Regions from separate parts of the Burkholderia mayonis genome, predicted to be linked through region 1. Evidence: predicted binding sites of a transcription regulator. Region 1 holds the regulator's gene; the other holds the start of a gene.
What was found. Region 1 encodes NrdR, which represses ribonucleotide reductase genes. Its sites were predicted from a motif close to CACNANATNTNGTG; they were not measured.
Positions count from the first base shown of each region.

Region 1 (7,727 bases):
ACCTTGTATTGGCCGTTGGGCTCGCGGTTCACGCTGCCCGCGACGAACGCGTTCGCGCCTTTCGCCTTCCACGCGCCGAAATCGACCGACGCCGTCTCCGGCACGGGCGTGCTGCCCGCGTCGACGTTGGAGAACTTGCCGCTTCTCGCGAGGTCGCCGCGCACGACCGACGTGACCTGCTGGGGCAGGCTCGCTTCATTGACGAAATTCGCGGTGGCGATCGGAAACTGGGTGGAGCCGACGCCCGTGATCAGTACGTTCACCTGCGCGTGGGCGGCGCCGCCCACGGCAATCAGACACGAGGCCACGAGTGCCCTGAAACCTAGCTTCGTCATCAAACTCATGCTTCTTGTTCCCGTATGTACGCTGCGCAACGGCAGAGACTCAAAAATACCCGATTCGTTCCCGGTGCGACGGCGGGAGTGTAAGCGCAAATGCGCTCATTCCGCCGCCTTGAAGGTAATCGTAATCTCGGGCGGGGTACGGCCGTTGGTATCGGGCGGCAACGGCACCGATGCCTGGATCGCGCTGATCACCGTCTGATCCCACCCCGAATTGCCGCTCGACCGGCGGATCGACGTGCTCAGCACGTCGCCCGACGGCGTGCAGCGGATCGCGACGACGGTCACGAGGCTGTCGCGCTCACCCGCCCACACGATGTTCGGCTTCACGCGCCGACGGACTTTGTCGGCGTAGCCCGGCGACGCCGCGTTGCCGCCCGAGCCCGTGCCCGTGCCGCTCTTGGCGAGCCCTTCGCTGCTGCCCGAGCCGCCGCCTGCGATCCCCTGCAGTTGCGCGAGGCGGGCCTGGCGTTCCTTGTCGAGCTTCGCATTCGCGGCGGCGTTCGCCTTGGCGGCCGCAGCGGCCTTGGCCGCTTTCTCGGCCTTTTCGGCGTTGGCCTTCTTCTGAGCGGCGAGCTGTTCCTGTTTCTTCTGCTGTTCGAGCTTTTGTTGCTCGAGCTTCTGCTGTTCGAGTTTGTGCTGCTGCTCCGCGAGCTGCTGCTTGAGCTTCTCGGCCTGCTTCTGCTTTTCGCGCTCGGCGGCTTTTTGCGCGGCGAGCTGGGCGGCCTGCTGCGCGGCGAGTTGCTGCGCCTTCAACTGCTGCTGCCGGCGCTGCTCTTCGAGCTGCGCCTCGCGAGCGGCCGCGGCTTGCTGCTCGCGCCGCTTCTGTTGCAGCGCGATGTCCGCCTCCTCATTCTTGACGGGCGGCGGGGGAGGGGCCGCTTTCACGGGCGGCGTCGGCACCGGCTGCGGCGTCGACGTGTCCGGCACCGACGTCCACAGCTCGGCCTCCGCGCCTGCCGGCGTGCTGTTCTGCCAATGAACGCCGTGGTACAGGAAGAGCGCGAGCAGCACGTGCATCAGCGCGGCAAGCAGGAACGCGCGTCCTGTGCCGCGCTCGCGCGGCGGCCGAGGCGGATAGGCGGCGGTGCGCGACTGGCGAGGCTTCATTGCGATTTGACGAGGAGACCGACGCGCTTCACGCCGCGCGCCTTCAGATCGGACATCACGGTCATTACTGAGTCATATTGAACCGTCTTGTCGGCCGCGATCACGACCGGCTGATCCGGGTGGTCGGCCTGGCGCGCCGCGATGAAGCTGTCGAGCTCGGCCTTCGTCATCGTGTCTTCCTGCGACGCGCCCGAGTCCCCCTTGTAGCGGACACTGATCTTGCCGTCGGCCTGGATGTTGACGACTACGGGCGGCGTCTGCTCCTGCGGTGCGGCGTTGCCGACAGTCGGCAGATTGACGATCGACGGCGCGACGAGCGGCGCCGTCACCATGAAGATGACGAGCAGCACGAGCATCACGTCGATGTAGGGCACGACATTGATGTCGGCCATCGAGCGGCGCGAGCGGCCGCCGCGCATGCTGGAACGAATGGGGGTGCCGGCCATCGCGTGCTCCTTATTGCGCCTGGCGCTGCAGGATGTTCGAGAACTCTTCGATGAACGTTTCGAAGCGGATCGCGAGACGGTCGATGTCGTGCGCGTAGCGGTTGTATGCGACGACGGCAGGGATCGCGGCGAACAGGCCGATCGCGGTCGCGACGAGCGCTTCGGCGATGCCCGGCGCGACGTTTGCGAGCGTCGCCTGCTGGACGTTCGCGAGGCCGCGGAACGAGTTCATGATTCCCCAGACCGTGCCGAACAGACCGATATACGGGCTCACCGAGCCGACGGACGCGAGAAACGACAGATTCGATTCGAGGACGTCCATCTCACGCTGGAATGATGCGCGCATTGCGCGGCGCGCGCCATCGAGAAGCAGCGCCGGATCGTTCAGACGTTTTTCCTTCGCCTTCAGAAATTCACGCATTCCCGACTCGAAGATCCGTTCGAGCGCGCCGATCGTGTGGCGATTGTTAGCGGCGCTCTGGTACAGCGCCTGCAGGTCGCCGCCCGACCAGAAGTCGCGCTCGAAGCGCTCGGTTTGCGCGCGGGCGCGGCGGATCGCGAACCATTTGCGGAAGATGAACGTCCACGACATCAGCGACAGGATGAGAAGGAGCCCCATTACCGCCTGGGCGAGCACGCTCGCATTGAGGACAAGGGAAATGATCGACAGGTCTTGAGAAGTGTTCATAGAGGTTTGTGTAACGTCCCTTCGGGGTGGCCTGGCCAGGGGATGTGCCCGGCCGGCGCGCTCCGGCGGCGTCCGGCGGGCGTTCGGCCGAGCGCCGCACGCTCTGGCGGCGACCGCCGGAAGCTTTCCGCCGAACCTTGCTTAGTGGCGGATCATGGGGTCGAGTTCATCGGCTCTGTCTAAACGGCACTCATGCGTACGCCGTTGACACGGCTCGCCGGCCGGTCGTGGCCGGTCCGCGCTCGAGCGCGGCGAGGACGGAGGGCGGGATCGCGGTCGGCTTGAACGCCGAGCGGTCGACGCAGCCGATCCGGACGTCGGCCGCGACGAGCAGCGTACCGCCTCGCCGCGCCTGTTGTTCGAATTCCACCGTCGCGCGGCCGAGGCGGGCGATTCTGCAGACGATTTCCAGCGCGTCGTCGAGCCGCGCGGGTGCGCGGTAATCGAGCTCCGCGCGGCGGACGATGAAGATCGCGCCCGTCTCGTCGGCAACCCGGCTCTGGTCTATCCCGCACGCGCGCAGCCACTCGGTGCGCGCGCGCTCGAAGAACCTCAGGTAGTTCGCGTAGTAGACGACGCCGCCGGCGTCGGTATCTTCGTAGTACACGCGGACCGGCCACGCGAAATCGGGCGCCGCGTCGAGCTGTCGGCTGGGTTCAGTCATGGCGCGCATTCTACCGGAACGGACGACCCCGATTCCCCTGATTCGTAACGGAATGTTGCCTTTGCCGGGCCACCTGTCGAGCCGTGCGGGCGGCTCGGCGGCGGCACGCTCAGCCGCGGTGGACGGTCAGTCCGGCGGGCGCCTGCGCGACGGGCATCATCTCGATCGTGTTGATGTTCACGTGCGCGGGGCGGGTGGCGATCCAGTAGATCGTGTCGGCGATGTCCCCGGCGGTGAGCGGCTGGACGTTCGCGTAGACGCCCGCCGCCTTCGCGTCGTCGCCGCGGTAGCGCACGTTCGAGAATTCGGTGCCGCCGCAGAGGCCCGGCTCGATGTCGGTGACGCGCAGCGGCGTGCCAACGAGGTCCGCGCGCAGGTTCAGGCTGAACTGGCGCACGAACGCCTTGGTCGCGCCGTAGACGTTGCCGCCCGGGTACGGGTAGCTGCCCGCGACGGAGCCGAGGTTGAAGACGTGGCCGCGGCCGCGCTCGACCATGCCGGGCAGCAGCGTGCGCGTGATCGTGACGAGCCCCGAGCAGTTGGTGTCGATCATCGTTTGCCACTCGTCGAGGTTCGCCTTGTGCGCCGGCTCGACGCCGAGCGCGAGGCCCGCGTTGTTGACGAGCACGTCGATAGCGGCAAATTCCGCGGGCAGTGCGGCCGGCACGGTCTCGACGGCCGTGCGGTCGCGCACGTCGAGCTCGATCGGCAACAAGGCGCTGCCGAGTTCGGCGGCAAGTGCGTCGAGGCGGTCCTTGCGGCGCGCGGTGGCGACGACGCGGTGGCCGCCTTTCACGAAGACACGGGCGATGGCGGCGCCGAAACCTGCCGACGCGCCGGTGACGAACACGATCATTGCTGCTGCTCCTTAAACGATGCTTGCTGGAGAGAACTCGCTAGCCTACTGGCATTGCGGCGGTGCGGCAAGGCGCGGCGGCGCGCGCTTCCGATATCTGCGGTGGATGCCTGCGCCGGTGGTGTCGATAGATTTGGCCCTTAATATGCGGCGGGCTCCGGGCGCGGTTGCCTATTCATCGCGCATCCAATACACTAACGCGCTCAATATCCCCTGCGTGACTGGCGATAAGACCTTTCGGGGTCAAAGGTGGAGCGTCCCACCGTGAAGCGCAGGGCGTCGCTTTTGCCGTTCGCCTGGGCAGCCGTTGTGCGCCACGTTGCGTGCATTGCCGGTGGCTGTCCTGCCTCGCGTTCCACGGAATCCTCCGCCACGTCGAGCCGGCTGCGCCGCCGGCTGCGCGACGCACTCGGCCACTTCGGTCAACCTGTACACACTTAACGGAAACCGTATGTTTGACAGAGCCCAAAGCACCATTGCGAACGTCGATCCCGAGATCTGGCAAGCGATCCAGCAAGAAAATGTCCGTCAGGAAGAGCATATCGAGCTGATCGCGTCGGAAAACTACACGAGCCCGGCCGTTATGGCGGCGCAAGGCTCGCAGCTCACGAACAAATACGCGGAAGGCTATCCGGGCAAGCGCTATTACGGCGGCTGCGAGTATGTCGACATCGTCGAACAACTCGCGATCGACCGCGTCAAGGAACTGTTCGGCGCCGAAGCCGCGAACGTGCAGCCGAACTCGGGTTCGCAGGCGAACCAGGGCGTGTTCTTCGCGATGCTGAAGCCGGGCGACACGATCATGGGCATGAGCCTCGCGCACGGCGGCCACCTGACGCACGGCTCGCCCGTCAACATGTCGGGCAAGTGGTTCAACGTCGTCAGCTACGGCCTGGACGAAAACGAAGACATCGATTACGAAGCCGCCGAGAAGCTCGCGCACGAGCACAAGCCGAAGCTGATTGTCGCGGGCGCGTCGGCGTTCGCACTGAAGATCGATTTCGAGCGTCTCGCGAAGATCGCGAAGGCGGTCGGCGCGTACCTGATGGTCGATATGGCGCACTACGCGGGCCTCATCGCCGCGGGCGTCTATCCGAACCCGGTGCCGCACGCCGATTTCGTCACGACGACGACGCACAAGAGCCTGCGCGGCCCGCGCGGCGGCGTGATCCTGATGAAGGCCGAATACGAGAAGCCGATCAACTCGGCGATCTTCCCGGGCATCCAGGGCGGCCCGCTGATGCACGTGATCGCCGCGAAGGCGGTTGCGTTCAAGGAAGCGCTGTCGCCAGAATTCAAGGAATACCAGCAGAAGGTCGTCGAGAACGCGCGCGTGCTGGCCGAGACGCTCGTCAAGCGCGGTCTGCGCATCGTGTCAGGCCGTACCGAGAGTCACGTGATGCTCGTCGACCTGCGCGCGAAGAACATCACCGGCAAGGCGGCGGAAGCGGCGCTCGGCAATGCGCACATCACCGTCAACAAGAACGCGATCCCGAACGATCCGGAAAAGCCGTTCGTGACGAGCGGCATCCGTCTCGGTTCGCCGGCAATGACGACGCGCGGCTTCGGCCTGCCGGAAGCCGAATTCGTCGGCAACCTGATTGCCGACGTGCTCGAGAATCCGGAAGACGCGGCGACGATCGAGCGCGTGCGCGCACAGGTCGCCGAGCTGACGAAGCGCTTCCCGGTCTATCGCTGATCGGCCATGCGCTGCCCGTTCTGCCGACACGACGATACGCAAGTGGTGGATTCGCGCGTGTCGGAAGACGGCGCCGCAATCCGCCGGCGCCGCCGCTGTTCGGCCTGCGACAAGCGTTTCACGACGTACGAGCGGGTCGAGCTGGCGTTGCCGGCCGTCGTGAAGAAGGACGGCAGCCGCACCGAATTCGACCGCCGCAAGATCGTCGCGAGCATGCAACTGGCGCTCCGCAAGCGCCCGGTTGCGGCCGATGCGATCGATGCGGCGGTCGCCCGCATCGAATATCAGTTGCTCGCATCCGGCGAGCGTGAAGTCCGCAGCGAAAAGCTCGGCGAACTCGTGATGAACGAGCTGCGCCAGCTCGACACGATCGCCTACGTGCGTTTCGCGTCCGTTTACCGCCGGTTCGAAGACGTGTCCGAATTCGCGGACGTGATCGAAGAGTTCCGCCGCGCGGTGCCCGCGAAGCCGCCGCGCAAGCGCTGAGCTTGCGCATTTCGTTTCCCGTTTCGTTTCATATTCCATTCGTTTCTCCCGCGTAGCGCGGTGCTCGTGCTCGCCTGGGCGATTGTCGTGCGTTCGGCTGCTGCGTGCGATTCGGCCGTTCGGCTGATGGTGCGCGTTCGTCCGCCCCGGTAGAGTCGGCGCATCAGGTCACGGAGATCGGCGATGCGAACCGAGTGCGGCAGGCAAGCGATGGCGGGCTTCATGCTCGTCGAATTGATGGTCGCGCTCGCGCTGGTCGCGCTTGCCGCGACGCTGGCCGCGCCGACGCTCTCAGGCGCACGAATGCGCGATCGGGTCGACGCGCGCGCGCGCGTGTTCGGAGCATCGCTGGCGTATGCACGTGGGGAGGCTGCCAGACTCGGCGCGCGCGTGACGCTGTGCCGCAGCGACGCGGCCGCCAGATGCATCGTCGCAGGGCGGCCCTGTGAAGGCGGCGCGACCGACTGGTCATGCGGCTGGGCGGTGGTCGTCGCAGACGGCGACCGCGGTACGCGAGTGTTGCGACGCGTTGCGCGCGATGCGCAAGTGGCCGTGACGGGCGCGGGCGGCGACGTGGTGTTTACGCCGCCAGCAGGTCAGGTGATCGGCGGCTTCCGAAGTTTCGAATTCGCGCCGAACGACGCGTCCGATGCGTGGCACGGCGAGCGCTGGCGACGTTGCCTGCGGATCGCGGCGGGTGGCCGCTTGCGTTTCGTCGAAGGCGGCTGCGGGGCGTCGACATGATGCGCGTTCGGTCGATACGAGGGAGCTCGTTGCTGGAGACGGCGGTCGCATGTGCGCTGCTCGCGGTCGCAGCGCTCGGCGTGATCGCCGCATTGCTCGCGACGATACGAGGCGAGCGCGATGCTGCGACGCGCGAGCAGGCGCTGCTCGCCGCAGATTCGTGGGCCGAGATGGCGCACGCTGGCGGGCCGGTAGGCGTTGATTGGAACGCGTCGATGTCCGGGTTGCGTCACGGAAAGCTCGTCGTGACGGGCGGAGACGCGGGCATTTCGACCGTGCGTATCGAATGGGAACAGGTCGGGGCGGCCGTTGCGAGCCCGTCGCGCTGCGAAGGCGCCATCTTGGCTGCGCGTGACGGCGACAAGCAATGCGTGACGCTCGCGTATGCGATAACGGACGGCCGATGACGCGAGCGATACACTGGCGCGCGCACACGCTGATCGAGGTGATGATCGCCATGGCGCTCGGCTTGCTGATCCTGCTTGCCGCGATCTCGCTCTATCGCGTACAGCGGGCGGCCTATTCGGCGGCGGCCGATGCCGCGCGCTTGCGCGACGCGGCGCAGGCGTCGCTCGCGCTGATCACGCAGCAAATCCAGATCGCAGGCTTCGTTCCTCTCGACGCGCACGATGCGCCCTCAGCGCCGGGTCTGTTCGGTTGTACAGCGGGACGACCCGTCGGAGCCGACGTGCA
Region 1 is NZ_CP013386.1:3,163,551-3,171,277, reverse strand. It holds gene tolB (Tol-Pal system beta propeller repeat protein TolB) at 1-344, opposite strand, end outside; gene tolA (cell envelope integrity protein TolA) at 441-1,451, opposite strand; gene tolR (protein TolR) at 1,448-1,897, opposite strand; gene tolQ (protein TolQ) at 1,908-2,585, opposite strand; gene ybgC (tol-pal system-associated acyl-CoA thioesterase) at 2,776-3,258, opposite strand; gene WS70_RS15280 (SDR family NAD(P)-dependent oxidoreductase) at 3,359-4,105, opposite strand; ZMP/ZTP riboswitch at 4,313-4,414, shown strand; gene glyA (serine hydroxymethyltransferase) at 4,557-5,804, shown strand; gene nrdR (transcriptional regulator NrdR) at 5,811-6,290, shown strand; gene WS70_RS15260 (GspH/FimT family protein) at 6,474-7,034, shown strand; gene WS70_RS15255 (hypothetical protein) at 7,031-7,441, shown strand; gene WS70_RS15250 (PilW family protein) at 7,438-7,727, shown strand, end outside.

Region 2 (7,727 bases), 1.9 Mb from region 1:
CGCTCGGCTCGTCGGCTCCGCGCTTCGCCCGCACTGCGTGCGATCGCGTCCGCCACGGCAACCCGCCTCGCGGCGTCGTACCCGCCCGCGGCCAATTGACACGCCGTCTTTGCCGTGACGCCCTGCGACCCAATATCGGCACGCCTTCACGGCCGATCGCATGCGCGGCGCAACCGCGTCGCGTCACCCTGGCGCCGCATCGAGCCTTTACAAGCGCATACCCGTCTCATACCATCCACACAAACATACATTTGTTGTGCATGTTAAAACGACGGCCCGTCATACCGCCGTCGCATTGAACGTTTTCTCCACATCCCACCCTCTTGAAGGAGAGAGGTCATGCGCTCCACACGTCGTCTATGGACATGGCTCGGGCTCGTCTGCCTCGCGTCATTCGCCGTCCTGCTATGGCTCGGCAGAGACATCTATCTCACCGCACCGCCGATTCCGAACGCGGTCGTCAGCGAAAATGGGCGCGTCATTTTCACTGGCGAGCAGATCAGGCGCGGTCAGCAAGTGTGGCTCGCGTCGGGCGGCCAGCAACTCGGCACCGTCTGGGGCCACGGCAGCTACGTCGCGCCGGACTGGTCGGCGGACTGGCTGCATCGCGAAGCGCTCGAACTGCGCGAAGCGTGGGCGCGCCAGCAATTCGGCGCGCCGTACGCGAAGCTGCCGGTCGATCAGCAAGGCATGCTCGATGCGCGTCTGAAGCATGAAATGCGCACGAACCGCTACGACGCCGCAAGCAATCGCCTCACGCTGTCGGACGCGCGTGCCACCGCGACGCTACGCGTCGCCGAGCACTACGAAGCATTGTTCGGCACCGATTCGTCGCTCGACACGCTGCGCGATCAATACGCGATGACGGCGGGCTCGGTGCCGGGCGCGGCCGATCGCACGGCACTCGCGTCGTTCTTCTTCTGGTCCGCATGGTCGGCCACGACTGACCGCCCGGGCGAAATGGGCATCACGTACACGAACAACTGGCCGCACGAGCCGCTCGTCGGCAACACGCCGACGGCCGCGAACGGCATGTGGTCGATCGCGAGCGTGATCATCCTGCTCGGCGCGATCGCCGGGATGATCTGGTATCACACCGCGCACGGCGAGCACGACACGCCGCTCGCCGTGCCGACGAACGATCCGCTCGTCAACGTGAAGCCGACGCCGTCGATGCGCGCGACGAAGAAGTACTTCTACGTCGTGATCGGCCTGTTGCTCACGCAGGTTCTGATGGGCGCGATCACCGCACACTATGCGGTCGAAGGCCACAGCTTCTTCGGCATTCCGCTCGCGGACGTCTTGCCGTGGATCGTGAGCCGCACGATCCACACACAGTTCGGCGTGCTTTGGATCGCGACCGCGTGGCTCGCAACGGGTCTCTACATCTCGCCGCTCCTGTCGGGCCGCGAACCGCGCCTGCAGAAGCTCGGCGTCGATGCGCTGTTCTGGGCGCTGATCTTCATCGTCGTCGGCTCGACCGTCACCGGCTGGCTCGGCTCGCTCAAGCATCTCGGCACGAACTACGCGTTCTGGATCGGCAACCAGGGCCTCGCCTATACGAGCATGGGCCGCGTCTGGCAGATCCTGCTCTTCGTCGGCCTGCTGTTCTGGCTGTTCCTGATGGGACGCGCGCTGATGCCCGCGCTGAAGAACAAGGCGACCGAAGGCCGCGGCCTCATCGGCATGGTGTTCCTGTCCGCCGCATGCATCGGGCTCTTCTATGCATCGTCGCTCGCGTGGGGGCAAAACACGCACTACTCGATGATCGAGTACTGGAGATGGTGGCTCGTGCACCTGTGGGTCGAAGGCTTCTTCGAAGTGTTCGCGACCGCGGTGATCGCCCTCATCTTCGCGCGCCTCGGCCTCATCCGATTCGAAAGCGCGAATCGCGCGATCGTGATGGAAACGATCGTGTTCCTGTTCGGCGGCATTCTCGGCACGCTGCACCATCTGTACTTCACCGGCACGACGACGTCGATCATCGCGGTGGGCGCCGTGTTCTCCGCGTGCGAAGTGGTGCCGCTCGCGCTCGTCGGCATCGAAGGCTGGCAGACGTATCGCAAGTCGCACGCCGCGCCCTGGATCCAGTCGTACAAGTGGGCGATCCTCTGCTTCGTCGCGGTCGGCGTGTGGAATACCGTCGGCGCGGGCCTGCTCGGCTTCTCGATCAATCCGCCGATCTCGCTCTACTACGTGCAAGGCCTCAACATGACGCCCGCACACGGCCATGCCGCGCTGTTCGGCGTGTACGGGATGCTCGGCATCGGCCTCATGCTGTTCTGCCTGCGCGGCATGACCGTTCGCAGCGCGTGGAGCGACAGCCTGCTCAAGCCCGCGTTCTGGCTGCTCAACGTCGGCCTCTTCATGATGGTGTTCCTGTCGATCCTGCCGTCGGGCATCTATGAAGCCTATGCGAGCGTGACGAAAGGTCTCTGGTATGCGCGCTCGCCGGAGATCGTGCATGCGCCGATCATGAACGCACTCGTGTGGCTGCGCGTGCCGGGCGACGTCGTGTTCGCGTTCGGCGTGCTGTATCTCGGATGGTTCGCGCTGCGCCTGCTGCGCCGGCCCGCGCCGTCGCGACCCGACGAATGCGCCGTCGGACAGACCGTGCAACGCACGTAAGCATCGTCACCTGAACTTGCCGGCCGCGCGACGCGCGGCCGGTCTTCTCCCTCTCCTTCCGTTCGGGGCCAATCATGTGCAATTCATCAAGAATCCGAAGCGAAACGCCGGACGAGCGCGCGCTGCCGCGCTGCTCATCGGTGCAGCGAGCGTCGCGCTCGTCGTCGGCGCCGCGGTGCTGCGGCGGCAAACGGCGCTGTTTCTGTGGATGCTCGCAGCAAGCGTCGCGTGCTGGCGGGCGGGCAACGTCGTCTGGCTGCTGACGGGCGATCCGTCCTCGGCCGTGCCATGGTGGCTCGCGTTCCTGATCCTGACGATCGCCGCCGAGCGGCTCGAACTCACGCGCGTGCGCCCACTGCCGCGCAGCGCGAGCGCCCTCTTCCGCGGCATCGCGGCGCTGCTGCCCGTCGCCGCGGCGCTCGCGCCGTGGCAGCCGCTGCCCGCGCTGCGGCTATTCGGTGCGGGCGAGTTGCTGCTCGCGCTATGGCTGATTCGCTACGACATCGCGCGCCGCACGGTGCGCCAGCGCGGCCTCACGCGCTTCGTCGCCGTCTGCCTGCTGTCCGGCTATGGCCGGCTCGCCGTGAGCGGCGCGCTCAGTCTCGACGGCGCGCTCGCGCCCGGCCATCCGGCGCACGACGCCGCCCTGCACACGCTCACGCTCGGCTTCGTGTTCTCGATGATCCTCGGGCACACACCGATCATCGTGCCGGCCGTCGCACGGTTGCGCGTGGCATATCGGCCATTCTTCTACGCGCCGCTCGCGCTACTGCATGCGACCGTCGCGCTGCGCGTCGCGGGTGGCCTCCTCGATGTGTTCACGCTGCGGCGCGCGGGCGGTGAAGCCGCCGCCGTCGCGATCGCGAGCTTCGCCGTGACGCTCGCGATCGGCATCGGGCTCGCGCGTCAAGCGAAGACGCGCCGAAACATCGGCAAACATCCCCTTTGGATCACCACCTCCGTGGTGTCAACGGTCCGACACGGCGGTCTTGCGCTCGAGCAAGGCCGCAGCCGTGCAATCTTGTCGCAGGGCTTGCGCGCGTTTCTTCCATATGATGCATTAAGAAAGCAACATATCGAAAAGGGGAACGTCATGCTGCTCGCCCGCTCGACGGACCGCAACGTGCTCGCGCAGCCGGACGGCCGCCGCAGCGCGCTGTGGTCGACCGGCTTCCGGCCCTTCTATCTGGGCGGCGCATGCTTCGGCGCGATCGCGATGCTCGCGTGGCTCGGCGCGCTCGCGGGCCGCGACTGGGCAGGCCACGCGCCGCCGATGAGCGGCCTTTTCTGGCACGCACATGAAATGATCTTCGGCTTTGCCTGCGCGATCGTGTCCGGCTTCCTGCTGACGTCGGTGCGCACGTGGACATCGACGAATCCCGCACAAGGCCCGTCGCTCGTCGCGCTGTGGCTGCTGTGGCTCGCAGGCCGCGTGCTGATGTGGACGGGTCCCGGCTGGGTCGCGGCGGCCGTCGACATCGCGTTCCTGCCCGCGGTCGCCTATGCGCTCGTCCGCGCGCTGGTCGGCGCGAAGAATCGTCATGGGATCTTCCTGCCCGTCGCGCTCGGCATGCTCGCCATGCTCAACGCGCTATTTCACATAGGGGTCCGGCAAGGACACGCCGCATGGGCGCTGCGCTGCGCCGATCTTGCCGCGGGCTTCCTCGTGCTCTTCATCGTCATCATCGGCGGCCGCATCATCCCGTCGATCACGGCCGCCGCGCCGCCCCGGTTGCCGGTGAAGCAGTGGCGGATCGTCGAATCGTCGGTGATGCCGGTCACGTTGGCGGCGCTCGTGGTCGACGCGGCCGGCGCGCCCGCCTGGGCGATCGCCGCGCTCGCATGGACGGCCGCCGCGCTGCACGCGGCGCGGCTCGTCGGCTGGCGCTTCTGGGCGGTCGGGCGGCGGCCGATGCTGTCGGTCCTGCACGTCGCGTATGCGTCGATCGCGGCCGGCTTCGCACTGACCGGCTTGAGCGCGTATGGCCTCGTCGCGCATTCGCTCACGCTGCACATGTTCACGATGGGCGCGATCGGCTGTGCGATCGTCGGCATGATCACGCGCACCGCACTCGAGCACACGGGACGCGAACAGGTCGCACGAGCCGCTGAACGCGTCTGCTACGGGCTCCTGATCGTCGCGACGCTCGCACGCGTGCTCGGGCCGTGGCTCGCTCCCGCCGCGACCGCGCAGTGGCTCGTCGTCGCCGGCATCGGATGGTCCGCCGCGCTGGTCGTCTATCTGGCGCGCCATGCCGGTCATCTGATGGCGCCCGCCGTGATTCCATCCGGTTCGGACACGAAATCCGGCAAGTGAACGTGCTGCGCGACGGTTACACGCGCCACGCTCCCTTTCAACCGCCTCGTTCGTCGTAGTGCCGAAAGCGGAGCGCCCGCCGTTCATCGAATGCGGATCGTTTGTTATTCGTCGCTCGTCATTCGTGCGTCATTCGTCGTGCGGTTGCGGCGAGTCGACCTCTTCGGCCATTCATCGCAGACCGCGTAATGTGCGGACGCACACTGCTGTAGCCGGCTCATCGTCGACGGCAAATCGGCCCGCTCGAAATTGCATGCATGCGAAGCAGCCCTTGATTCGTTGCTCGTGCTTCGCTCGCATTCGGATGTCCGACGATCGTGCATCGGCAACGCGCACGCGCCGACAAGCGTCCGTTCGACGCGCGCCGAAGTCGTCCTGTCGATGCAGCACGACAAACTCGGCCATCCGTTTCTCCGCGGCGCCTTCGGTCCGGCAACCCTGTCGCCGATGTCGCAGCCCTAATTCGCCGCGCCTTAATCGCCGTCAAGCGCGCGCCAAACTTCGCCGGATCGCCGTTGACCCATACAACATCTGGTATTTAGCATTCACCCAGTCACCAGATTTTGTGCCACCAACGAAAGAGGCCCACGTTGTCCGAGACCACGCTCCCTTCCGCCGCGTCGAACCCGACGTCGCGCGACAAGCCGTTGATCGACGTCGAGACGTCGATCAACGAATACCTGGACCGGCAGGACTGGCGCGTCAACGCAAACGCGAACCAGGGCTACTCGCTCGGCGGCCTGATCCTGAACGTGTCCGGCAAGGTGATCGCGAATTACTGGCTGAGCCACGTGTATCCAGGCGAAGTCGGCGAAGCGCATCGCAACGCAGATCTGCACATCCACGATCTCGACATGCTGTCCGGCTACTGCGCGGGCTGGTCGCTGCGCACGCTGCTCGCCGAAGGACTGAACGGCGTGCCCGGCAAGGTCGAGTCGGGGCCGCCGAAGCACATGTCGAGCGCGGTCGGCCAGATCGTGAATTTCCTCGGCACGCTGCAGAACGAGTGGGCGGGCGCACAGGCGTTCAGTTCGTTCGATACGTACATGGCGCCGTTCGTGCGTCGCGACGCGCTCACCTATGCCGAAGTCCGGCAGTCCGTGCAGGAGCTGATCTACAACCTGAACGTACCGTCGCGCTGGGGCACGCAGACGCCGTTTACGAACCTGACGTTCGACTGGACCTGCCCCGACGATCTGCGCAAGCAGGCGCCCGTGATCGCCGGCGACGAGATGCCGTTCACGTACGGCGATCTGCAGGACGAAATGGATATGATCAACCAGGCCTACATCGACGTGATGCAGGCTGGCGACGCGGCGGGCCGCGTGTTCACGTTCCCGATCCCGACGTACAACATCACGGCCGATTTCGACTGGCACAGTCCGAATGCCGAGCGCCTGTTCGAGATGACCGCGCGCTACGGGCTGCCATACTTCCAGAACTTCATCAATTCGGAGCTGAAGCCGAACATGATCCGCTCGATGTGCTGCCGGCTTCAGCTCGACCTGCGCGAGCTGATGAAGCGCGGCAACGGGCTCTTCGGCTCGGCCGAGCAGACGGGGTCGATCGGCGTCGTCACCGTGAATTGCGCGCGACTCGGTTATCTGCACGCGGGCGACGAGCGCGCGCTGTTCGCGCGGCTCGACGCGCTGCTCGACCATGGCAAGACCAGTCTCGAGATCAAGCGCGACGTGATCCAGCATCACATGGACAACGGGCTCTTCCCGTATACGAAGCGTTATCTCGGCACGCTGCGCAATCATTTTTCGACACTCGGCGTGAACGGCGTCAACGAGATGATCCGCAATTTCACACACGACGAGCACGACTTGACGACCGACTGGGGCCACGCGTTCGCGCTGCGGCTGCTCGACCACGTGCGTGCGCGCATCGTCGACTATCAGGAAGAGACCGGCCACATGTACAACCTCGAAGCGACGCCCGCCGAAGGCACGACGTATCGCTTCGCGAAGGAAGACCGCCGCCGCTATCCGGACATCCTGCAGGCCGGCGCGCCGCAGATGCCGTACTACACGAACTCGTCGCAGCTTCCGGTGGGCTTCACCGACGATCCGTTCGAGGCGCTCGAGCGCCAGGACGATCTGCAGCGCAAGTACACGGGCGGCACGGTGCTGCACCTCTACATGACCGAGGCGCTGTCGTCCGCCGATGCGTGCCGGACGCTCGTCAAGCGCGCGCTCACCCGCTTCTCGCTGCCGTATCTGACCGTCACGCCGACGTTCTCGATCTGCCCGACGCACGGCTATCTCGCCGGCAGCCACACGTTTTGCCCGAAGTGCGACGAAGCGCTGCTGCGTCGCAAATTATCTCACCCCCAACCGATGGAAGCCTGAACATCATGACGACACTGCAAGCCAACAACCCAACCGCCCTTGCCGCGATCTCGCTGTCCGACGACGAGCGTCAACCGTGCGAGATCTGGACCCGCGTGATGGGCTACCACCGTCCCGTGTCGTCGTTCAACGTCGGCAAGAAAGGCGAATTCCACGAGCGCCAGTACTTCCGCGAACGCGAGTCCGGCGAAGTCGCGCTGCGCGCCGCGGCGTAAGCTCACCGCTCGCGCGATGAATCTCGCTCTCGCCCGGCGTCATCCGCTCAAGGTGGGCGGGCTCGTCCCGTTCACCGCGACCGATTATCCCGGCCAGTTCGCAGCGGTCGTGTTCGTGCAGGGCTGTCCGTGGCGCTGCGGGTATTGCCACAATCCGCACCTTCAGGCGCGCTCGCAACCGGCCGAATTCGAATGGGACGCGCTGCTCGCGTT
Region 2 is NZ_CP013386.1:1,285,713-1,293,439, reverse strand. It holds gene WS70_RS06500 (nitric-oxide reductase large subunit) at 340-2,628, shown strand; partial or broken gene WS70_RS06495 (hypothetical protein) at 2,747-3,565, shown strand; gene WS70_RS06490 (NnrS family protein) at 3,722-4,945, shown strand; gene WS70_RS06480 (ribonucleoside triphosphate reductase) at 5,536-7,299, shown strand; gene nrdD (anaerobic ribonucleoside-triphosphate reductase) at 7,302-7,514, shown strand; gene WS70_RS06470 (anaerobic ribonucleoside-triphosphate reductase activating protein) at 7,531-7,727, shown strand, end outside.
Region 2: the regulator NrdR is predicted to act here: its motif matches at 5,500-5,513, upstream of WS70_RS06480 (ribonucleoside triphosphate reductase).